3 regions of the Plantactinospora sp. DSM 117369 genome follow, and region 3 is predicted to be linked to each of the others. Evidence: riboswitches for the same ligand, from Rfam matches in the RefSeq annotation. Region 3 holds a riboswitch; each other region holds the start of a gene.
What was found. A riboswitch is a leader RNA that binds a small molecule or an ion and turns the genes downstream of it on or off. The one in region 3 is predicted to bind cyclic di-AMP.

Region 1 (5,480 bases), 1.7 Mb from region 3:
AACGGCGTGACCGCCTGCACCGGCACGCCGGCCGGATAGGCGTCCGGCTCCGGGTACGCCCTGCCGTACACCGGGATCGTCGCCCGGCCCGGCTTCGGCGTCGCGACCAGCCCGAGCGCCCACTTCGCGGTCGGGTTGCTCCTCGGGTTGTGGAACCACGCCTTCTGCCCGAGATACCAGATCGCCGTCCAGTCGCCCTGCCGGCCGGCGAGCGCGTAGGTCTGGCCGGCCGAGGCCCGGGCACCGTGGTCGGAGATGTGCATGGTGTTCGGGGTGCCGTCCGGGCGCAGCGCGATGTCGTTCACCAGCGGCGCGTCGGCGGCCGGCGCGGTACGCAGGATCACCGACGACGATCCCCGGGCCGGGCACGGCACCCCGGCGGTCTCGCAGCCGGTGAAGGCCGGCCGGTTGGTGGCGAAGTCCGGATCGATGGTGACCAGGCCGGCGGCGGGCAGGCCGATGCCCCGGAACGGCGCCTTGAGCAGGTCGAAGTAGTGCGACCAGTCCCAGTACGGGCCCGGATCCCAGTGCATGCCGCGCACGTTCGCCGGCAGGATGCCCGGGACGTTGTCGTGCCCGATGACGTGGTCGCGGTCCAGCGGGATGTCGTACCGGTCGGCGAGGTAGCGGACGAGTTTGGCCGAGGTCCGGTACATCGCCTCGGTGTACCAGGTGCCCTGGGCGGCGAAGCCCTCGTGTTCGAGGCCGATCGCCTTGGCGTTGACGTACCAGTTGCCGGCGTGCCAGGCCACGTCCTTGCCCTTCACGTGCTGCGCGATGTGCCCGTCCGCCGAGCGGAGCGTGTACTGCCAGCTCACGTAGGTCGGGTCCTGCACCAGCCGCAGCGTGGTGTCGTAGCTGCCCTCGGTGTCGTGGATGACGATGTACTCGATCTTCTGCCGGCCCGGCCGGTCGGAGAGGTCGTGGTTGCCGTAGTCGCCGTCCCCGAACGCCTGGTAGGGGGCCGGAATCCACTCGCAGGAGATGTCGCGCGGGCACTCCAGCCCGTCCGGACGGGGCGTGCCGGGCAGGCCGAGCCGGTCCAACCAGGAGCGCTGCGGTGCGATCCCGGGGCGGCCGGGCAGGGTGATCCGATGGCCGTCGTCGGTGGTCCGGGTGGCGCCCTCGGCGAGGGTCCGGTACACCTCGTCGGCGAAGGCCGCCGCGGCATCCGCGCGGTCGCTGCCGGCGTACCGGGCCACCGCGCCGTACCAGGCCGCCGGGTCGCTGGCCGGGCCTGTCGGCGCGGCCAGCGCCTGCTGGTACGACGCCAGCAGCGCCGCCCCGCCCCGGATGTTCGCCGCCGGTTCGGCGCGGAGTAGGTGTTCGTCGACCCCGGTCAGCGCGGCGGCGGCGTCCAGGGTCTGCCCGCCGGGCGGTGCGTCGCCGGTCCGGTCGGCGTACGGCCCGGCCGGTCCGGTCACCGGTCGGGCGGGTCGGGCGTCGTCACCGCGCCGGTCCTCGCCGTGCTCGGGGTGTTCCGGCTCGGCGGCCAGCCCGGCGACGTCGGTCAGGTGCATCGGGCCGTACCCGCCGCTGGTGCTCGGCGTGCCGGCGTTCGTGTCCCAGCGAGATTCCAGATAGGAGACGCCGAGCAGCACGCTCTCGGGTACGCCGAACTCGGCCGCCGCGGCGGCGTACTCCTGTTGCCGGGTGTCGGGGGATGTGACGGTGGCTGGCGCGGGGCTGGCCGGCAGCAGCGCGGCGGCGCCGACGACTGCGGCCCCGATCGCGATTCTCCTGCTCAGCGGGTGTCTGGTGGGAAGCATCGAACCTCCATGAGCCGGGGGTGGGCCTGAAGATCACCCTCCACCCGGGACCGGTGCCCGTCAATACCTGCCGACAGAGCTCGTCGCTATGCAGAAAACTTTCACCGACACGCAGCGTGTTCGGCGTGTCCCAGTGGCTCCCACCGTCAGCGACCGGTCCGATACCTAACGAATCGACTCAGATCACGGGGTTGCGTTTGGATAACACCCTTCTCTAGTGTTGGGGACCGTCGAGCCGACGGCAGGCCGCCTAGCCGGGCGGCGACGTCTCGACACCGCCGAATCGTCACACTCAGCGAACCGGGGACCCGAGCTTCATGGGGTGAATCCGCGTCTCACGCGGTAGGGCGACAATCTTCCCGCCCGAACCCGTCAGCTAACCCGGTAGGCGGGCTACGGAAGAAGGAGTACGGACCCCGGTGGCTCCCCCTGCCCCGTCGCGGTCGCCATCCCTCCGGTCGGCATCCACCGACGCCGGGAACGCGAAACCGCGCCCTCGAAGGTCCATTCTCGCCATCGCGCTCACCGCACTGGCCAGCGCCGCGGTGTTGCTCACCGGCACGACGCCGGCGCTCGCCGAACCGTCGGTGGCCGAGATCGAGCAGCAGATCGACACCGCCTGGCGCAAGCTGGAGCCGGTCGTCGAGAAGCACAACGCCACCCGGCAGGACCTGGCCGCGAAGAAGAAGCAGGCCGCCGCCCTGCAGAAGAAGATCGCCCCGCTCCAGTCGCAGATCGACGCCGCGATGAACCGGGTGAGCGACTTCGCGGTGCAGGCGTACAAGGGTGACAAGGCCTCGGCGGTCAACGCCCTGCTCACCTCGAAGTCGCCGACCGCGCTGGTCGGCCAGCTCTCGGTGCTCGACCAGTTCGCGCGGCAGCAGCAGCGCGAGGTGCAGGCGGTCGTCGACCTCAAGGACAAGTACGCCTCCCAGAAGGCTCCGCTGGACCGGCTGGTCAGCCAGTTGACCAAGACCGAGAAAGAGCTGGCGGCGAAGAAGAAGGAGATCGACGCCGAGGTCGAGCGGTTGCAGAAGCTGCGGATCCAGGCGTACGGGAACGGCTCGGCCGGCCCGCTGCGGCCCGCACCCTGCCCGGCCACCTACCCTGGAGGTGCGGCCGGCAAGGCGGTCAAGTTCGCCTGTGCCCAGATCGGCAAGCCGTACAAGTGGGGTGCCGAAGGCCCCGGCTCGTACGACTGCTCTGGCCTGACCCTGGCGGCCTGGAACCAGGGCGGCGTGTCGCTGCCGCACAACGCCCGGGCGCAGCGCAGCCAGACGGCCAGCATCAGCCGCTCCGCGCTACGCCCCGGTGACCTGGTCTTCTACTACGCCGACCTCAGCCACGTCGGCATGTACGTCGGCGACGGCTGGATCGTGCACGCCTCCCGGGCCGGCGAACCCATCAAGATGAAGCGGATGGACGACGGCGAGATCCACAGCTTCGGCAGACCCGGCTGACGCCTGCCGGACCGAGTCAACGGCAGAACCCCCGTCGCGCAGGTGCGGCGGGGGTTCTTGCCATTCGGTTCTGTTCGCGTTCCAGCTTCCGGTCGGGCCCGGTCCGGGCCGTTCGGTGCCGGTGTGCTGCTGCTGTCGACCGCGGCGTCAGCGGGTGGGCCAGGTGCGCCAGTTCTGCCAGGAGCGGCTCGGGGTGGGGCCGCGCTGCCCCTGGTAGCGCGAGCCGTAGACGGCCGACCCGTACGGGTGGGCGGACGGCGACGAGAGCCGGAAGATGCAGAGCTGACCGATCTTCATCCCGGGCCAGAGCCGGATCGGCAGGTTGGCCACGTTCGACAGCTCCAGCGTGACGTGCCCGGAGAAGCCGGGGTCGATGAAGCCCGCGGTCGAGTGGGTGAGCAGGCCGAGCCGGCCCAGACTCGATTTTCCTTCGAGTCTTCCCGCCAGCTGGTCGCCGAGGGAGATCACCTCCAGCGTGGAGGCGAGCACGAACTCACCCGGGTGCAGCACGAACGGCTCGCCGTCCGGCACGTCGACCAGCGAGGTCAGGTCGTCCTGCTGCACCGCCGGGTCGATGTGCGTGTAGAGGTGGTTGTTGAAGACCCGGAAGAGCCGGTCCAGGCGTACGTCGATGCTCGACGGCTGCACCAGCGCGGGCTCGAACGGCTCGAGCGCGAGCGTGCCCGCCTTGATCTCGATCACTAGGTCGTGGTCGGAGAGCAGCACCGGATCACCTTAGCGAGTCGTGCGAAGTCGACGGGCCGCGACCTCGCCGATGGGTGGGATCGGGGTAGGTGATCGAACATGTGTTCGATAGAATGTACCCATGGCATCCTGGTCCGAATTCGCCTCTGACGAGCCCCGACTCGCCGACGCGATCCGCGTCCTCATCCAGCAGTACGGCCCGGGTCTCGGCTACCTGGCGACCGTGCGCGCCGACGGTGGGCCGCGCGTGCACCCGGTGTCCCCGGTCATCACCGACGAGGGACTCTTCTGTTTCGTCGTCGACTCTCCGAAGCGGCGCGACCTCGAACGGGACGGGCGCTACGCGCTGCACTCGTTCCCTCCCGAGGACAGCGACGACGAGGCGTACGTCGCCGGCCGGGCCCGACCGGTGACCGACCAGGCGCGGGTGGACCAGCTCGCCGGCAACCTGCGGGCCGCACCGCAGGTCGACTGGCGGCTCTTCGAGTTCACCGTCGACGTGGCGATGGTTGCCCGGCACGGCAGCAACGGCGCCACGCCGCTTGCCGCCGGAGACCGGTCCGAGCGTCCCGCCGTGCAGGTCTGGCTCGACCCGGCCGGCGCGGCCGGCGGTCCCGAGGGCAGTGCCGCCGCCGCGCCAAAGCGACGCGGCCGGCGCCGGGCCGTCGAAGAGGCGCCGGTCCCGGCGTCCTGACCTACGGCTCGCGGAACGCCTTCCACGCCCTGAGCATCCGGAGCGCCTGCCCAAAGGTGAACTCGTACATGCAGGCGTCGACCGAGTAGTCCATGAAGTTGTGGATCGGGTCGAGGCCCGGCCTTGTCGTGCAGGTGTCCCGTCGCTGCGGGCAGCCGAAGCCCGGCTCCGCCTCGGCGGGCGTGTCGAAGACGTGATCGCCTCGACCCGCGCAGCCCTCCTGGAAGGTGTGGTAGAGGTTCAGCCAGTGTCCGATCTCGTGGGTTGCGGTGTCACCCGCGTTGTACGGCGCCGCCGTGCCGCCCGGCAGCGACTCGGCGAGTACCACCACCCCGTCGTGCGGGTCGAACTCGCGCTTCGGAAAGGACGCCCAGCCGAGCAGTTCGTCGTCCAGTAGTCCGGTGTAGACGTTCAGGGTGTGCTTGCCGCCGACCCGCAGCGCACGCTTCATCTGCGCCTCCGCCGGGCTCTCCGGCACGATCGGATACCAGGCCGGGTTCACCACCCGGTTCACCTTCCTCAGCCTGAAATGGAACGGCGTCCAGGCCCCACCGGTACGCCCGCCGAACGAGTCGTTCAACACCTTCAGTTGGGTGTTGATCAGTGACAGTGGGATGTCCCCGTCGGCCCGGGTCCGCCGCTCGCTGATCACGTGGAACACCACGTTGACGGTGATCCTGAGCCTCGCCGATACGCCAAGCGGTGCCACCCCGACCCGTTGTGCGTACGCCGAGTCCACCGCACGATCCAGTTCGGCGGCCTCGGTCGGAGTCAGCTCGTTCGGCTCGGTGGTGTGCGCCGCTCCGGGCCGCATTTTCCCATCTGGATGAGCCTCGGTCGTCTCGGCGCAGC
Region 2 (6,028 bases), 4.2 Mb from region 3:
CGTCGGGCTGTCTCGTCGTACCGGTCAGAACCGCACAGGAAGGAAACCGATCGTGGAACCCGTGCACGTCGCGATCATCTACTACAGCTCCACCGGCAACATACACACGTTGGCGCAAGCCGCCGCCGGAGGCGCCGAGAAGGCCGGCGCCACCGTGCGACTGCGCAAGGTCGCCGAAACCGCCCCGCCGGAGGCGGTCAGCGCCAGGCCGGAGTGGGACCGACACCTGAAGGACACCGCCGACATCGCCGAGGCCAGCCACGACGATCTTGATTGGGCTGACGCGGTGCTGTTCGGCACTCCCACCCGCTACGGCAACCCGGCCAGCCAGCTGCGCGCATTCATTGACACCACGGGCCCGCTGTGGTTCCAGGGCAAGCTCGCCGACAAGGTGTACTCGGCCTTCACCTCCTCCAGCACCGCTCACGGCGGACAGGAGTCCACCCTCCTGGCGCTGGCGAACACGTTCTGCCACTGGGGCGGCATCATCGTGCCCCCCGGCTACACCGACCCCATCCAGTTCCAGTCCGGCAACCCCTACGGCACCTCCCACGTGGTCGGCGACGGCCCGCCTGGTGAGGTGATCCTGCAGGCGGCCCGCCACCAGGCCCGCCGGGTCGTCGACATCGCCGCCTGCCTCAAGGCCGGCCGCGCCGCCTGATCGCGCGCAGGACACCGATGGCGCCGGTCGCGGCGCGGGCGGGGTCCCGGCGGTGGGTGCGAGAGAAGGTTGTTGACGGTCGGTTCGTGACGACAGACCGCGACACCCTTCTCACCGCGCGGCACGTGAAGATCGACGACTGGCTCGGCGGCACACAAGGCCGAGGGTGGCGGCGTCCAGACCGTCGTCGCCGACGACCCGCGGGACGCCGGCCAGATTGACCTGGTCCAGCAGCACCCGCGGCAGGAAGCCGACAGGTTCCGTCGCGGCGACTTCACCGACCCCGCGAGCATCCACGGCGGCCGTTTGCCCGGACTCGCCGTCCTCCGCGACAGCGCCGGGAAGATCGCTATCGAGTATGAGGAGACCGGTGATGATCGCCCGGATCACCTACACCACCAGCGACCCGGCGATCGTCACCGCCCTGCACGCCTGGTTCGACGCCCAGGTCAGCGACCATGACGTACACGCAACGCCCGCAGCGCCCTCGCCGACGACGCCCGCGCCGGCTACGACATCGACTTACCGTTGACCACAGCGATCCCCGTATCGAGTGGCGGTTGCGACAGCCGGCACGCCGGAATTCCCCGCTGGCTACGATGACCATGATGGCAGCCATGACCCGACACCAGCTCGGCCGCGTACTTGCGGCGGGCCTGTCATCGGTTCGGCTGCTTGCCCTGCTCGGCGCCCTCGTCGGCGTGATCGTCATGCACCAGCTCGCCGGGACGGTCGCACCCGGCGGTCATCATCACCACGATTCGGGCGGGCCGGGGCCCGACGTGGCGGTGGCCCAGGCGATGACGCCCGGGGATGTGGGGCAGGCGGTGGTCGACCGCGGAGCCCAGGCATGCCCGCCGGAACACCCGTGTCCCACGACTCCGCATGGACATCCCGGACAGGTGTGCCAGTTCACCTCCCAGGGCCACGGACTGGCCGCCCCGGCACCGGCTCTGACCCCGGCACCCAGCGTCTTTCCATCCATCACGCCAGCGCTGTCACCGCTAACGGCGGCGAACGACGCGGCGGACGGCAGCGGCTGCGGCCCTCCGTCACTGACCGCGTTGTCCATCTGGCGAATCTAGGCCGACTCCCTGCCGGTACCGATCCGCCCGCTGCGGGCGGGTCGGCCGGACACGCCTGCCTTCGACCTTTCGTTCTCGTTACAGGGAGTCACTTCGTCATGCGCACCAACCGACACGTTTTCCGGCTCGCTGGGCTGGTCGTGGCCACCCTCGTGCCGGTGGCCCTCGCCGCCGGCTGCGGCGGCGCCTCGCACGGAGGCGGCCACGGCGACGATCAGGCCACCGCCAGCCCCACTGGTACCGCGTCCGCCACCGTGGCGTACAACCAGGCGGACATCGCGTTCGCTCAGGAGATGATTCCGCACCACCAGCAGGCCGTGCAGATGGCTGAGCTCGGCGAAGCCAGGGCCAGCGACCCGAAGGTCAAGGAACTCGCCGCGAAGATCAAGGCGGCGCAGCAGCCCGAGATCGAGCAGATGACGGCCATGCTGCGAGACTGGGCCGTGCCCATGCCGTCGCCGTCGAGTGGCGGGCATGGCACGCACGGCGGCAGCCCCACCGGGGCAATGCCGGGAATGATGTCCGAGCAGGACATGGCCTCGCTGGAGAAGGCTGACGGCGGCGAGTTCGACCGCATGTTCCTGGAGATGATGATCCAGCATCACCAGGGAGCGGTGCAGATGTCCGACACCGAACTGCAGCAGGGGCAAAACCCGGCCGCGAAGGACCTGGCCGCGAAGATCAAGGCGGATCAGACCGCGGAGATCGGCCAGATGCGGAGCATGCTCAGCGGTAAGTAGCTGATCAGTGAACCTTTTTCAACCTGGACCGCGCGACACTCACGCACCGCGTCCGACCTTGCGGTCCGCCGGACCGCAAGGGGAGGTTGAAAAAGGTTCAGTGGCGGGTGGGCCGGGTGTACCCGGCCCACCCGCCCGGCTTGTTCTCCGGACAACGTCACCCCGGATCGGGCAGCGAGGTGCACGTCGACCGGAAGAGCCCGCCGACGCCGTGGACCCGGGGGACCCGCGTCGCGGACCGCCAGCCCAGCGCGGAAGTCAGGCGTTCGCGATGCCGTAGCCGGCGGTGGTGACAGCGGCTCGAATCCCGAGAAGATGGTCGACGACGACCGCTATTGCATCGACGTGTTCACCCAGATCTCCACGATCCAGGCGGCACTGGACAAAGGTGGCCCTCGGCCTGCTCGACGGCCACGCCCGGCACTGTATGCGCGAAGGCGTCGTCGAGGACCGCACGGAGGAGATGGCCGCAGTGGGACACTGACTCGGTACCAACCGTGGCGGAGACCTGTCCGCGCCGCACGACCTCAAATCGCAGGGCAGCCGTACGGCCCGAATCACCGGTCGCCTCGGTGGTTCACGCCGGCGGCCGTAGCCCCGTCAAGGTGACGGTGACCAGGCGCGTCACCGCCGCCTCGGACGGCAGGCCGCCGGCTGCGGTGAGCGCGCCCAGACAGTAGGCCGCGAGCTCCTCTGGCGCGACATCTCCGCGAACGTCGCCTACGGCGGCGGCCTCGGCACACAGGTCCCGGACCAGATCGTGGAGCTCGCGCTGGGCCTGTGCGAGTTGTTCTCCGCGATGCAACACCGCGGAAAGATCACCGCCGTGCCGCCCACGCTCGTGGACGATGCGCGCGTAGTGCTCCAGCACCGCGCTGAGCTGCTCGCCGGGCCGGCCGGGCTGGTTGCGGCGCTCGGCGAGCTGGTCGAGGTGCCCGGCCACGTGTCGCTCGTGCCACGCCCGCAGGATCGCCTCGACGTCCGGGAAGTACTTGTACAGCGTCGCCCGCCCGATGCCGACCTTCTCCGCGACCTGCGACATCGTCACCGACAGCGGCCCGTGCGCGGCCGCCAGCGACCAGGTCGCGTCCAGAATCGCGTCGCGGACATCGCGCCGGTGCGCCTCGATCGTCTCGTTCCACAGTCTAGGCACGTCACCAGGATACACCATGACGATCCGATGACGATCTGGCTTGACAGCGACAGTCTGTCTCGTAAAACTGGGGTCGAATCCGGATCACGACAAACTCGTACCTGCCTCGGAGAACCCATGCCTGACTCACCTGGCCACGCCGCCCTCGATCCCGGCACCAGCCGCGCAGCCACCCCAGCCTGGGTGAAAGTGTTCGGTATCGGCATCGGTGCGCTGGTGCTGCTGCTCCTCCTCGGGATGTTCGCCGGCGGTGGCCACGGCCCCAGCCGTCACCTGCCCACCGGTGACACCCCCACCTCCGGCGTGCCCGGCACATCCGGCGGTCACATGCCGCCCGACGGCGGCCATTGAACCTTTTTCAACCTGGACCGCGCGACGCTCACGCACCGCGTCCGACCTTGCGGTCCGCCGGACCGCAAGGGGAGGTTGAAAAAGGTTCATTGATGATGGGTCCCCGCCTGCGCCGGTTCGCGCTTACCGCGCATGTCACGTTCTCCGTCGGCTGGCTCGGCGCCGTCCTGGTCTTCGTCGTCCTCGCCGCCGTCGGGCTAGCCAACCAGGACACGCAGCTGGTACGAGCCGCCTACCTGGCGATGGAACCGGTCACCTGGTACGCCCTCGTGCCCCTGAGCATCGCCTCGCTCGTGACCGGAATCGTCCAGGCATCAGGCACCAGTTGGGGCCTCACCCGACACTACTGGGTTCTGTTCAAACTCATCCTGAACATCCTGGCCACCGCCGTCCTGCTGATGTACACGCAGACAGTCGGCCACATCGCGCAAGCGGCCACCGACCCGGCGTTGCCGGGAAACGACCTGCGTGCCTTGGGAACCTCGCCGCTGCTTCACGGGACCGCCGCGCTGCTGCTTCTGCTCGTCGCCACCATCCTGTCCGTGTACAAGCCGCGCGGCGCTATCTCGTACCGGACGGACCGACGCCGCATGCGACGAGGAGCACTCGCGCTTCGATAGCGGCCTGCGCCAGCCGTGCTGACGGTCGACCGCCTTCACGGCCGGTATCACCGGAGGACCCGTTCGTGACGTTTTCCAACATCCTTTACGTCGCTGCGTATACCTGGCCGGGAACGCACGCGATGTGAGTGCGGTGGCTCACATGATTGGGTGAGCGTTTGGCATCCCTGATCGGCTCCTCGTAGCGTCGGCGCCGCCTGATTCGGTTGTCAGTCATTGACCAATGGCGTCGAATCGGGCCCGCCTAATCGCTTTCAGCGAGCCGGGGACCCATCGCATCTTGGGGTGAATCCGTAGGCCAAGAGGCCAGGTAGGGCATCCTCTTTCCCCGCCCGAACCCGTCAGCTAACCCGGTCGGCGGCATGGGAAGGAGACCGTGCATGCTCGAAGAACCATCGCGTAGCCTGTTCCGACCTGGCGCCCTTCGCCGGGCACAGAGGCTGGGCCTATTGTCCGCCGCCGTCGTGACAGCCGCGACAGCCGCGACAGCCGGAGCCCTGCTCAACCAACCGCCAGAGGGAACCTCCAGCGGCGCCACAGCGCAGTCACTTGTTCCGGCCGCCGCCGACCCGGACACCGGGGCGTCGACCGGTCCTGAATCCCGTTCGGTGGCACCTGCCGACGAGCCGTCACAACCGGCGCAGCCCGATGCTCCCGCAGAAAAAGTGCTCGACGCGTCCTTCGAGTATCAGCCCAACTTCTATTACTGCGGGCCCGCCGCGGTGCGTAACGCACTCAGCGCTCGTGGAATCGATGTGAGCCAGGACCAGCTTGCCCGGGGCCTGCGAACCACGGTCAACGGCACTGACTCCGCCGAGGACACGACTCGTGTGCTCAACGAGATGGTCGGAAGCAACTGGTACCGCACCCGGATGATTCCGGGACAGGACGCGACACCCGCGCAGATGGATCGACTCCAGGCCGACGTGGTGCGGGCGACCAGCAACGGCTACGCCATCGTGGCGAACATCGCCGGCGGCGCCACCGATGCCGACGGGACGTGGCATGACTTCCCGGGCGGGCACTACATCGCACTCGTCGGCTACAGCGACGACGGGCGCATGGTGAAGGTGTCGGACTCATCGGGGATGTTCGGTCCGGCCAGCTACTGGATGAGCACCATCAACATGGCGAACTGGATCGGAACCCGCGGCTACTCCGCCTGATCACCCCACCCTTCGGCCCACAGACGAGGTCGACGGGCAAGCTGCCGGTGGCCGGTGCAACCGCTGGCCTACCGGCAGCGTCGCCGCGACAGTGGCTACCACCTGTTCCTGAAGGCACGCCGGAATCTGCCTCTGGCGCCCCGCTGGACGTCTGTGTCAGCCGGGGGCGGTTGAAGGTGGGGCGTTGTTGTCGGCGGGCGGGGCCGCCGCCGCGGCCCGTCACCTTCGGCGAACTGGGCCGCCACGACCCGC
Region 3 (6,028 bases):
ACGGTGCTGATCGGCGCGCACCTGGACACCGTGCCGGGCAGTCCCGGGGCCGACGACAACGCCTCCGGGGTGGCCTGCCTGCTGGAACTCGCCCGGATACTGCCGGAACTCGGACTGGCCCGGCATGTCCGGCTGGCCGTCTTCGACGAGGAGGAGACCGGGCTGCACGGCTCGCGGGCGCTGGCCGGCGAGTTGGGTACGCTCGGCCGCCCCGCCGCGGTCGTCGTCTTCGAGTGCATCGGGTTCTACTCGGCCCTACCCGGCAGCCAGGTGCTGCCGCCCGGTGCCGGACTGGTCTATCCGGGACAGCGCCGCCGGATCCGGCAGCGCGGCTGGCGCGGCGACTGGACGCTGGTGGCGTACCGGCAGTCGGCGGGGCGGCTGGCCCGGCTCTTCGGCGAGTGCCTGACCCACCTGGCCGGACCCGGTACGGCGCTACTGGCCCGGGACGCGCTCGACCTGCGCCTCGCCGGCCCGCTGCTGCGCCGGTACGTGCCGACCACCGAGCACTTCGCCCGCAGCGACCACCAGCCGTTCTGGGACATCGGCGTACCGGCGATCCAGATCACCGACACCGCCGACTTCCGCAACCCGTACTACCACCAGCCCACCGACACCCCGAACACCCTCGACTACCACCGGATCGCCGACATCGCCGCCGCCACCGCCGTGAGCCTCGCCGGCCTCGGCATCAGGTGAGCCGACCGGGCGTCGTGTCGCTCGCCCCGAACTGGCCGTCGGGTCGGGTCGGAAGGTCGGCGTGCAGCCGGGCCAGTTCGGTTGCGGTGCCGATCCCGGCACGGAACGACGGATGTGCGACGTACTCCCGGATCGCCGAGGCAAGGAAGTCGGGTTGCACGTTCAGCTGCCCGACCGGCAGTTCGTCGCTACGCGGTGGGCGGCCCGGCCACGGATGCCAGCCCCGGCGGTAGAGCGTGATGCGGGGGCTGACCGGCGCCGGTCGCGGTGGCCCGCCGGGCGCCAGGTCGTCCCAGCCGATGGTGGTGTCGCCCCGGGCCCCGTGCACGGAGATCCCGGTCGGGTCCAGCACGAGACCCGCCCGCTGGAGGAACGGCGCGGCCAGCGCGCACCCGACGATGACGGCGAACACGGCTCCGTGGTAGGTCTCGGACGGCCAGTCGTTGAAGCCGAGCCCGTCCCGCGCCGGTCCACCCTCGACCACCACCAGCCCTGCGGCACCCCAGAGAGACACGATCGTCAGGACGCCCTGCAAGCGGGGGAACCCCGCGACGACGAACCGGCGGGCCGCAGTTTCGATTTGGAAGGTGGCGGGACGCCGTCGCAGCGGCGCGACGACCCGGGTGAGGACGACGAGCGGCGCTACCACGGTGAGGACCAGCGCCAGCAGGTGGAGCAGCAGGCCCAGGCCGGAGGGCTTGATCCGATCGGTCACCGGTTCCAGCCACCAGGTCACCGCGAACCGGCTCAGGAAGGCAAGGATGCCGAGCGCCAGGGCAGCGGCCCGGAGCACGCCGGGTGACATGATCGAAGGGTAGCGAGGCTGGTCAATGTCGCAGGACGAGTCGCGGACCCGCTGCCCGACGGCCCGCCCAGGTCAGCGGAGTACGCGACGAGGGGTGCCAGGGTCACCTTGTCGGCCGCCGAGAGAAGCGGACGACGACCGTTCCCTTGACGTACTACCGGAAGATCGACGGCAGTGGCCGATCGATACGCGAATTACCCCGACACCTGACCGCCGTCCGGACCGGACGGTAGCCCGTGCTCGGCGTGCGGTCCGTGGTCGGCGAGCTGGGCGTCGAACCACGCGTGCAGAGCACCCAACAGCTCCGGCTCGGTCGTCCGGTAGTCCAGTCGTGCCCCGGCGGGCAGCTCGGAATAATCGATCCCGATCCGGCCGGCGCCGGCCCGCAACTCCGCCAGCCCCGGCATCTCGGTCCCGTGGATCCGGGCCGGGTCGGTGAAGTCACCCCGGCGGAACCGCTCGGCCTCCGCCCGTAGGTGTTTGCGGACCAGAGCCACCTGCCGCCGCTCCACCGGCTCGTCCGCGGTGACCGTCTGATGGCCGCCGTCGGCGGTGGGGGTGAACCGGTGGGTGGTGCGTTCGAGGTCGAACGGCATGACCTCGCGACCGCGTTCGGCGACCTCCGCCTGTCGCCGGGCGTCGGCGGGAGCGCCCTCGTCACGCCCCCGGTCGACGGCGAACAGTACGGCGGCGGCCACCGCGAGGGCAGCCAGCCCGGCGGTGCAGCCCAGCACGACCCGGCGGCGTCCCGGACGGTACGAAGTGGGGTCCGTGCTGGTCATCGGCTTGTCAGTGGTCATCGGCAGCCTCCGCGAGTCGTCGCACGGCGGCCAGGATCGCCGGCCGTTCGTCGGGTGGAATCCGGTCGAGCAGCGCGGTGAACCGGGCCTCCCGGGCGGCGGCGAGCCGGTCGGCCGCGCGGCAGCCCTGCGTGGTGAGGCTGAGCCAGACTCCCCGGCCGTCGCCGGCCGCCGGACGGGGGCAGTCAGCCCGGTGGTGCGGCCGGGTTCGTCCGGTCGAGGGCCGCCCGCAGCAGCGTGCCGGTCTGCTCGTCGAAGGCGACCAGCCGGATCGTCTCGACCACCGAGGGCGTGGACCGGAGCGTGTCGACCGCTATCCGCGCCGCCTGGTCGGCCGGAAACCCGTAGACCCCGGTGGCGATGGCCGGAAAGGCCACGCTGCGCGCGCCCACCTCGTCGGCGACCGCCAGACAGCGGCGGTAGCAGGAGGCGAGCACCTCGGCCTCGCCGTACCCGCCGCCCTCCCAGACCGGGCCGACGGTGTGGATGACGTGCCGGACCGGCGGGTCGAGGTCGAACGCCGGGGTCGCCACCGCCTCGCCGGGCGCGCAGGGGCCGATCGCCCCGCCCGCCTCGGCCAGTCGGGGCCCGGCCGCCCGGTGGATGGCACCGTCCACGCCACCGCCGCCGAGCAGCGACTCGTTGGCCGCGGTGACGATCGCGTCCACGCGCTCCCGGGTGATGTCGCCCCGGACGACTTCGATGACGGCCATCCGCCGATGATGCCAGCCGGCGCGCGACATGTCCGCCCAACGCGACCGCCCCGTCACCTGGCGGGCAGGTGACGGGGCGGTCGGGGTGGCTCGGGCCTACAGCATGGAGACGTGCACGTGGTCGGTGTGGTCACTCGGACCGCTGTAGGAACTCCAGCCCTCGTCCGGGAACCAAATCTCCTTGTACCAGATCACGTAGAGGATGCCGAGCCGGTCCGCGTTGCGGATCAGGAACGCGGCCAGGTCGTTGCCGTACTTCATCTGGTCGTCGTTGGCGGCCCGGCTGAAGCCGGAATTGCGCAGCGACCAGTCGCAGGCGCGGCCCTTCGGATGCTCGAACGGACCACCGGGCCGGAAGCAGCCGACGAACCTCTTGAAGCCCGCCCGGCGCACCTCGTTGTACATGTGCAGCGTCCGGGCGGTGATGCAGCCGCCGGTGGTCGGGTCGTCCCGGTTGCAGGGCAGCCCCGGGAAGCCGTCCGCCATCCCCGGCCCGGGCCGGGCGACCGGCGAGGTTGCCGCCACCAGACCCTTGTCGGGGCGCGAGTTGCCGCCCACCAGGGCGAGCGCCTTCTTCGCGTCCGACTGCTGCTTCTTGATGATCTTCTCTTGCGCGGCCTGCTTGGCGACCTCCTCGTCGATCGCCTTCTTGGCCGCGCCGACCTCGTCCCGCGCCGCGTTGAGCGCCCGGAGCTTGCTGTTGTTGAACAGGTTCAGCTCGTTGAGCGCCGAAGCCCGCTCCATGAACGAATCGGACGAGTCGGCAGAGCCGTTGCTCAGCAGCATCGCGATGGCGCTGAGCTTGCCGCTGCGGTAGGACTCGGCCGCGATCTCGCTCGCCTCCGGAGTGAGTGCCGCCAGCCGGGCCTCCGCCTGCTTCAACTGGTTGCCGAGCTGCTGCTGCCGTCGCTGGGACTTGGTGCGTTCGGCCTTCGCTTCGGCGAGCCGCTTACCTGCGCTGGCGAGCACGTCCCCGAGCACCGGCGAGTCGGCCTCTTCCTGAGGGGCCGGTTTCGGCGCGGGCGCCGCCGACGCCTCCGACGGAACCACGACCAGAGCTGCGGCGGTGAGCAGTGCCAGGGCAGTCGCCAGCCTTCGGCGTAGGGGTGCCCTCACATGTATCCCTTCCGTCGGCCGCCGACCGGGTTAGCTGACGGGTTCGGGATGGAAGTGGTCCCTACCGCTGTCGCGGATTCACCCCAGGGGTGCGTGGGTCCCCGGCTCGCCGTGTGGCGATTAGGCGGCGATCAGCGCCGGACCACGCGGTATCCGGCGGCTATGAACGGCAGACAGCATACCCGGTTTCACTTCCGGAATGGCAAGACCCGTTCGCGGCTAAAGGCGTTGCGAGACAACGACTATCAGTAATCACCGCGTGTCGGACGCATCGAAGGACGTGCTTTGCCCGCCATTATCGACTAGCTGCTGTCGGCTATTTACCAAGCGCGTTCCCACCCGTCCGACGTGCGGAAACACGTCCAGGTTGGTCGGTGGGTGATTCTCCGGTCACCGCCTGCGCCAGGGCGTTGTGCCGAACAGCACACCGGCCACGGTACCGGCCGAGAGGAGACCCGCTGTCACCGCGCCCCGGTGCTGGGACAGCCAGAGTTGCGGACTCCGTGCCCGGTACGGCGTGTCGAACGCGCCGTGTGCGCCCGGGTCCGCCCCGGTGCCGTCGTCGACCGGGTGCCAGAGGTTGGCCGGTCGGCTCCGGTCGGCTGGCTGCTCCGTCTGCTGGCCGGAGTACCCGGTCCGGGCCAGGTACCGGTCGAGCAGCCCGGGCAGGCACCGGTTGCCGAGGATGGTGCCGACGGTCGAGGCGCCCACCCAGTACTCCCGCCGGCCCGGCCGGTCGGCCGCGTACATGACGGCCCGGGCCGCCAACTCGGGCTGGTAGATCGGTGGTACCGGTCGGGCCCGGTTGCGCAGCCGGGACAGCACCCAGTCGAACTGCGGGGTGTTCAGCGCCGGCAGGTGCACCATGGTGAGCCGGACCGGGCTCCGGTCGTGCAGCAGTTCACAGCGCAGCGACTCGGTGAACCCGACGATGGCGTGCTTCGCGCCGCAGTACGCGGACTGCAGCGGGATCGACCGGTAGGCCAGTGCCGACCCGACCTGCACGATCGTGCCGGTCCCGCGCGGCAACATCCGGTCGAGCGCGGCCCGGGTGCCGTGGACGTACCCGAGATAGCAGACCTCGGTCACCCGCCGGAACTCCTCCGGCCCGATCTCCGTGAAGGGCGCGAACACCGAGGCCATGGCGTTGTTGACCCACAGGTCGATCGGCCCGAGTTCGCTGGTCACCCGGTCCGCCGCCGCCTCGATCTGGCGGTGGTCCGCCACGTCGGTCTCGATCGGCAGCGCCACACCCCCGGCCGCGCGGACGTCCTCGGCCGCGCCCCGCAAGCCGCTCCCGCCCCGGGCCAGCAGGGCGAGCCGCATCCCCCGGCGGGCCAGCAGCCGGGCCGTCGCCCGGCCGACCCCGGCACTCGCTCCGGTGATCACCGCTACCCGCGCCGCAGGTCGCCCGCGCATCCCGCTCCCCCGTCCCGAACCTCCCCGGATCGCCGGGCGCCGGCTACCCGGCCGAAGCTCCGGCAAACTCCGCCGATCGGGCAGGGCGGCACGGAACGCGGAAGGCGCCGGAGACCGGAGCAACCGGGGCAGGCCACCCGTCCGGGTGAGGATGAACACCGGCCGCGCGGGTAACCGCGTCCGCGATGGTGCGGCGGGTGGAGGAACGAGTGCGCGGACGCGCGGTACCGGCGACGACCGTCGGTGCCGCGCTGGCCGCCCAGGTGGTGCCGGCAGTGACGGTGCTGCCCGGAGTACGGCTGCGGTTCTTCCCCCGGCTGAGCGGGCGCGGCTCCCCCGGGCACGTCGCGCTCACCTTCGACGACGGCCCCGACCCGGCCTCCACCCCGCTCTTCGTCGAGACCCTGGCCGCGCACCAGACCCGCGCAACGTTCTTCCTGCTCGGGTCGATGCTGGCCCGGGCACCGGAGCTCGGC

Region 1: another riboswitch for cyclic di-AMP. It lies ahead of ACSMXO_RS00550 (C40 family peptidase); the one in region 3 lies ahead of ACSMXO_RS35680 (coiled-coil domain-containing protein).
Region 2: another riboswitch for cyclic di-AMP. It lies ahead of ACSMXO_RS11570 (C39 family peptidase); the one in region 3 lies ahead of ACSMXO_RS35680 (coiled-coil domain-containing protein).

The regions. Positions count from the first base shown of each region.
Region 1 covers NZ_CM132446.1:121,167-126,646, forward strand. The annotation lists gene ACSMXO_RS00545 (N-acetylmuramoyl-L-alanine amidase) at 1-1,769, opposite strand, end outside; cyclic di-AMP (ydaO/yuaA leader) riboswitch at 2,036-2,176, shown strand; gene ACSMXO_RS00550 (C40 family peptidase) at 2,189-3,229, shown strand; gene dcd (dCTP deaminase) at 3,377-3,955, opposite strand; gene ACSMXO_RS00560 (pyridoxamine 5'-phosphate oxidase family protein) at 4,056-4,628, shown strand; gene ACSMXO_RS00565 (zinc metalloprotease) at 4,630-5,480, opposite strand, start outside.
Region 2 covers NZ_CM132446.1:2,585,644-2,591,671, reverse strand. The annotation lists gene wrbA (NAD(P)H:quinone oxidoreductase) at 50-661, shown strand; gene ACSMXO_RS11610 (hypothetical protein) at 773-1,051, opposite strand; gene ACSMXO_RS11605 (hypothetical protein) at 1,035-1,193, shown strand; gene ACSMXO_RS11600 (DUF6153 family protein) at 1,120-1,746, shown strand; gene ACSMXO_RS11595 (DUF305 domain-containing protein) at 1,845-2,486, shown strand; partial or broken gene ACSMXO_RS11590 (metal-sensitive transcriptional regulator) at 2,796-2,970, shown strand; gene ACSMXO_RS11585 (TetR/AcrR family transcriptional regulator) at 3,064-3,657, opposite strand; gene ACSMXO_RS11580 (hypothetical protein) at 3,667-3,990, shown strand; gene ACSMXO_RS11575 (DUF2269 domain-containing protein) at 4,083-4,610, shown strand; cyclic di-AMP (ydaO/yuaA leader) riboswitch at 4,842-4,985, shown strand; gene ACSMXO_RS11570 (C39 family peptidase) at 4,991-5,776, shown strand.
Region 3 covers NZ_CM132446.1:8,362,008-8,368,035, forward strand. The annotation lists gene ACSMXO_RS35660 (M20/M25/M40 family metallo-hydrolase) at 1-699, shown strand, start outside; gene ACSMXO_RS35665 (hypothetical protein) at 692-1,504, opposite strand; gene ACSMXO_RS35670 (hypothetical protein) at 1,699-2,304, opposite strand; gene ACSMXO_RS35675 (O-acetyl-ADP-ribose deacetylase) at 2,490-3,017, opposite strand; gene ACSMXO_RS35680 (coiled-coil domain-containing protein) at 3,114-4,133, opposite strand; cyclic di-AMP (ydaO/yuaA leader) riboswitch at 4,137-4,270, opposite strand; gene ACSMXO_RS35685 (SDR family oxidoreductase) at 4,524-5,552, opposite strand; gene ACSMXO_RS35690 (polysaccharide deacetylase family protein) at 5,762-6,028, shown strand, end outside.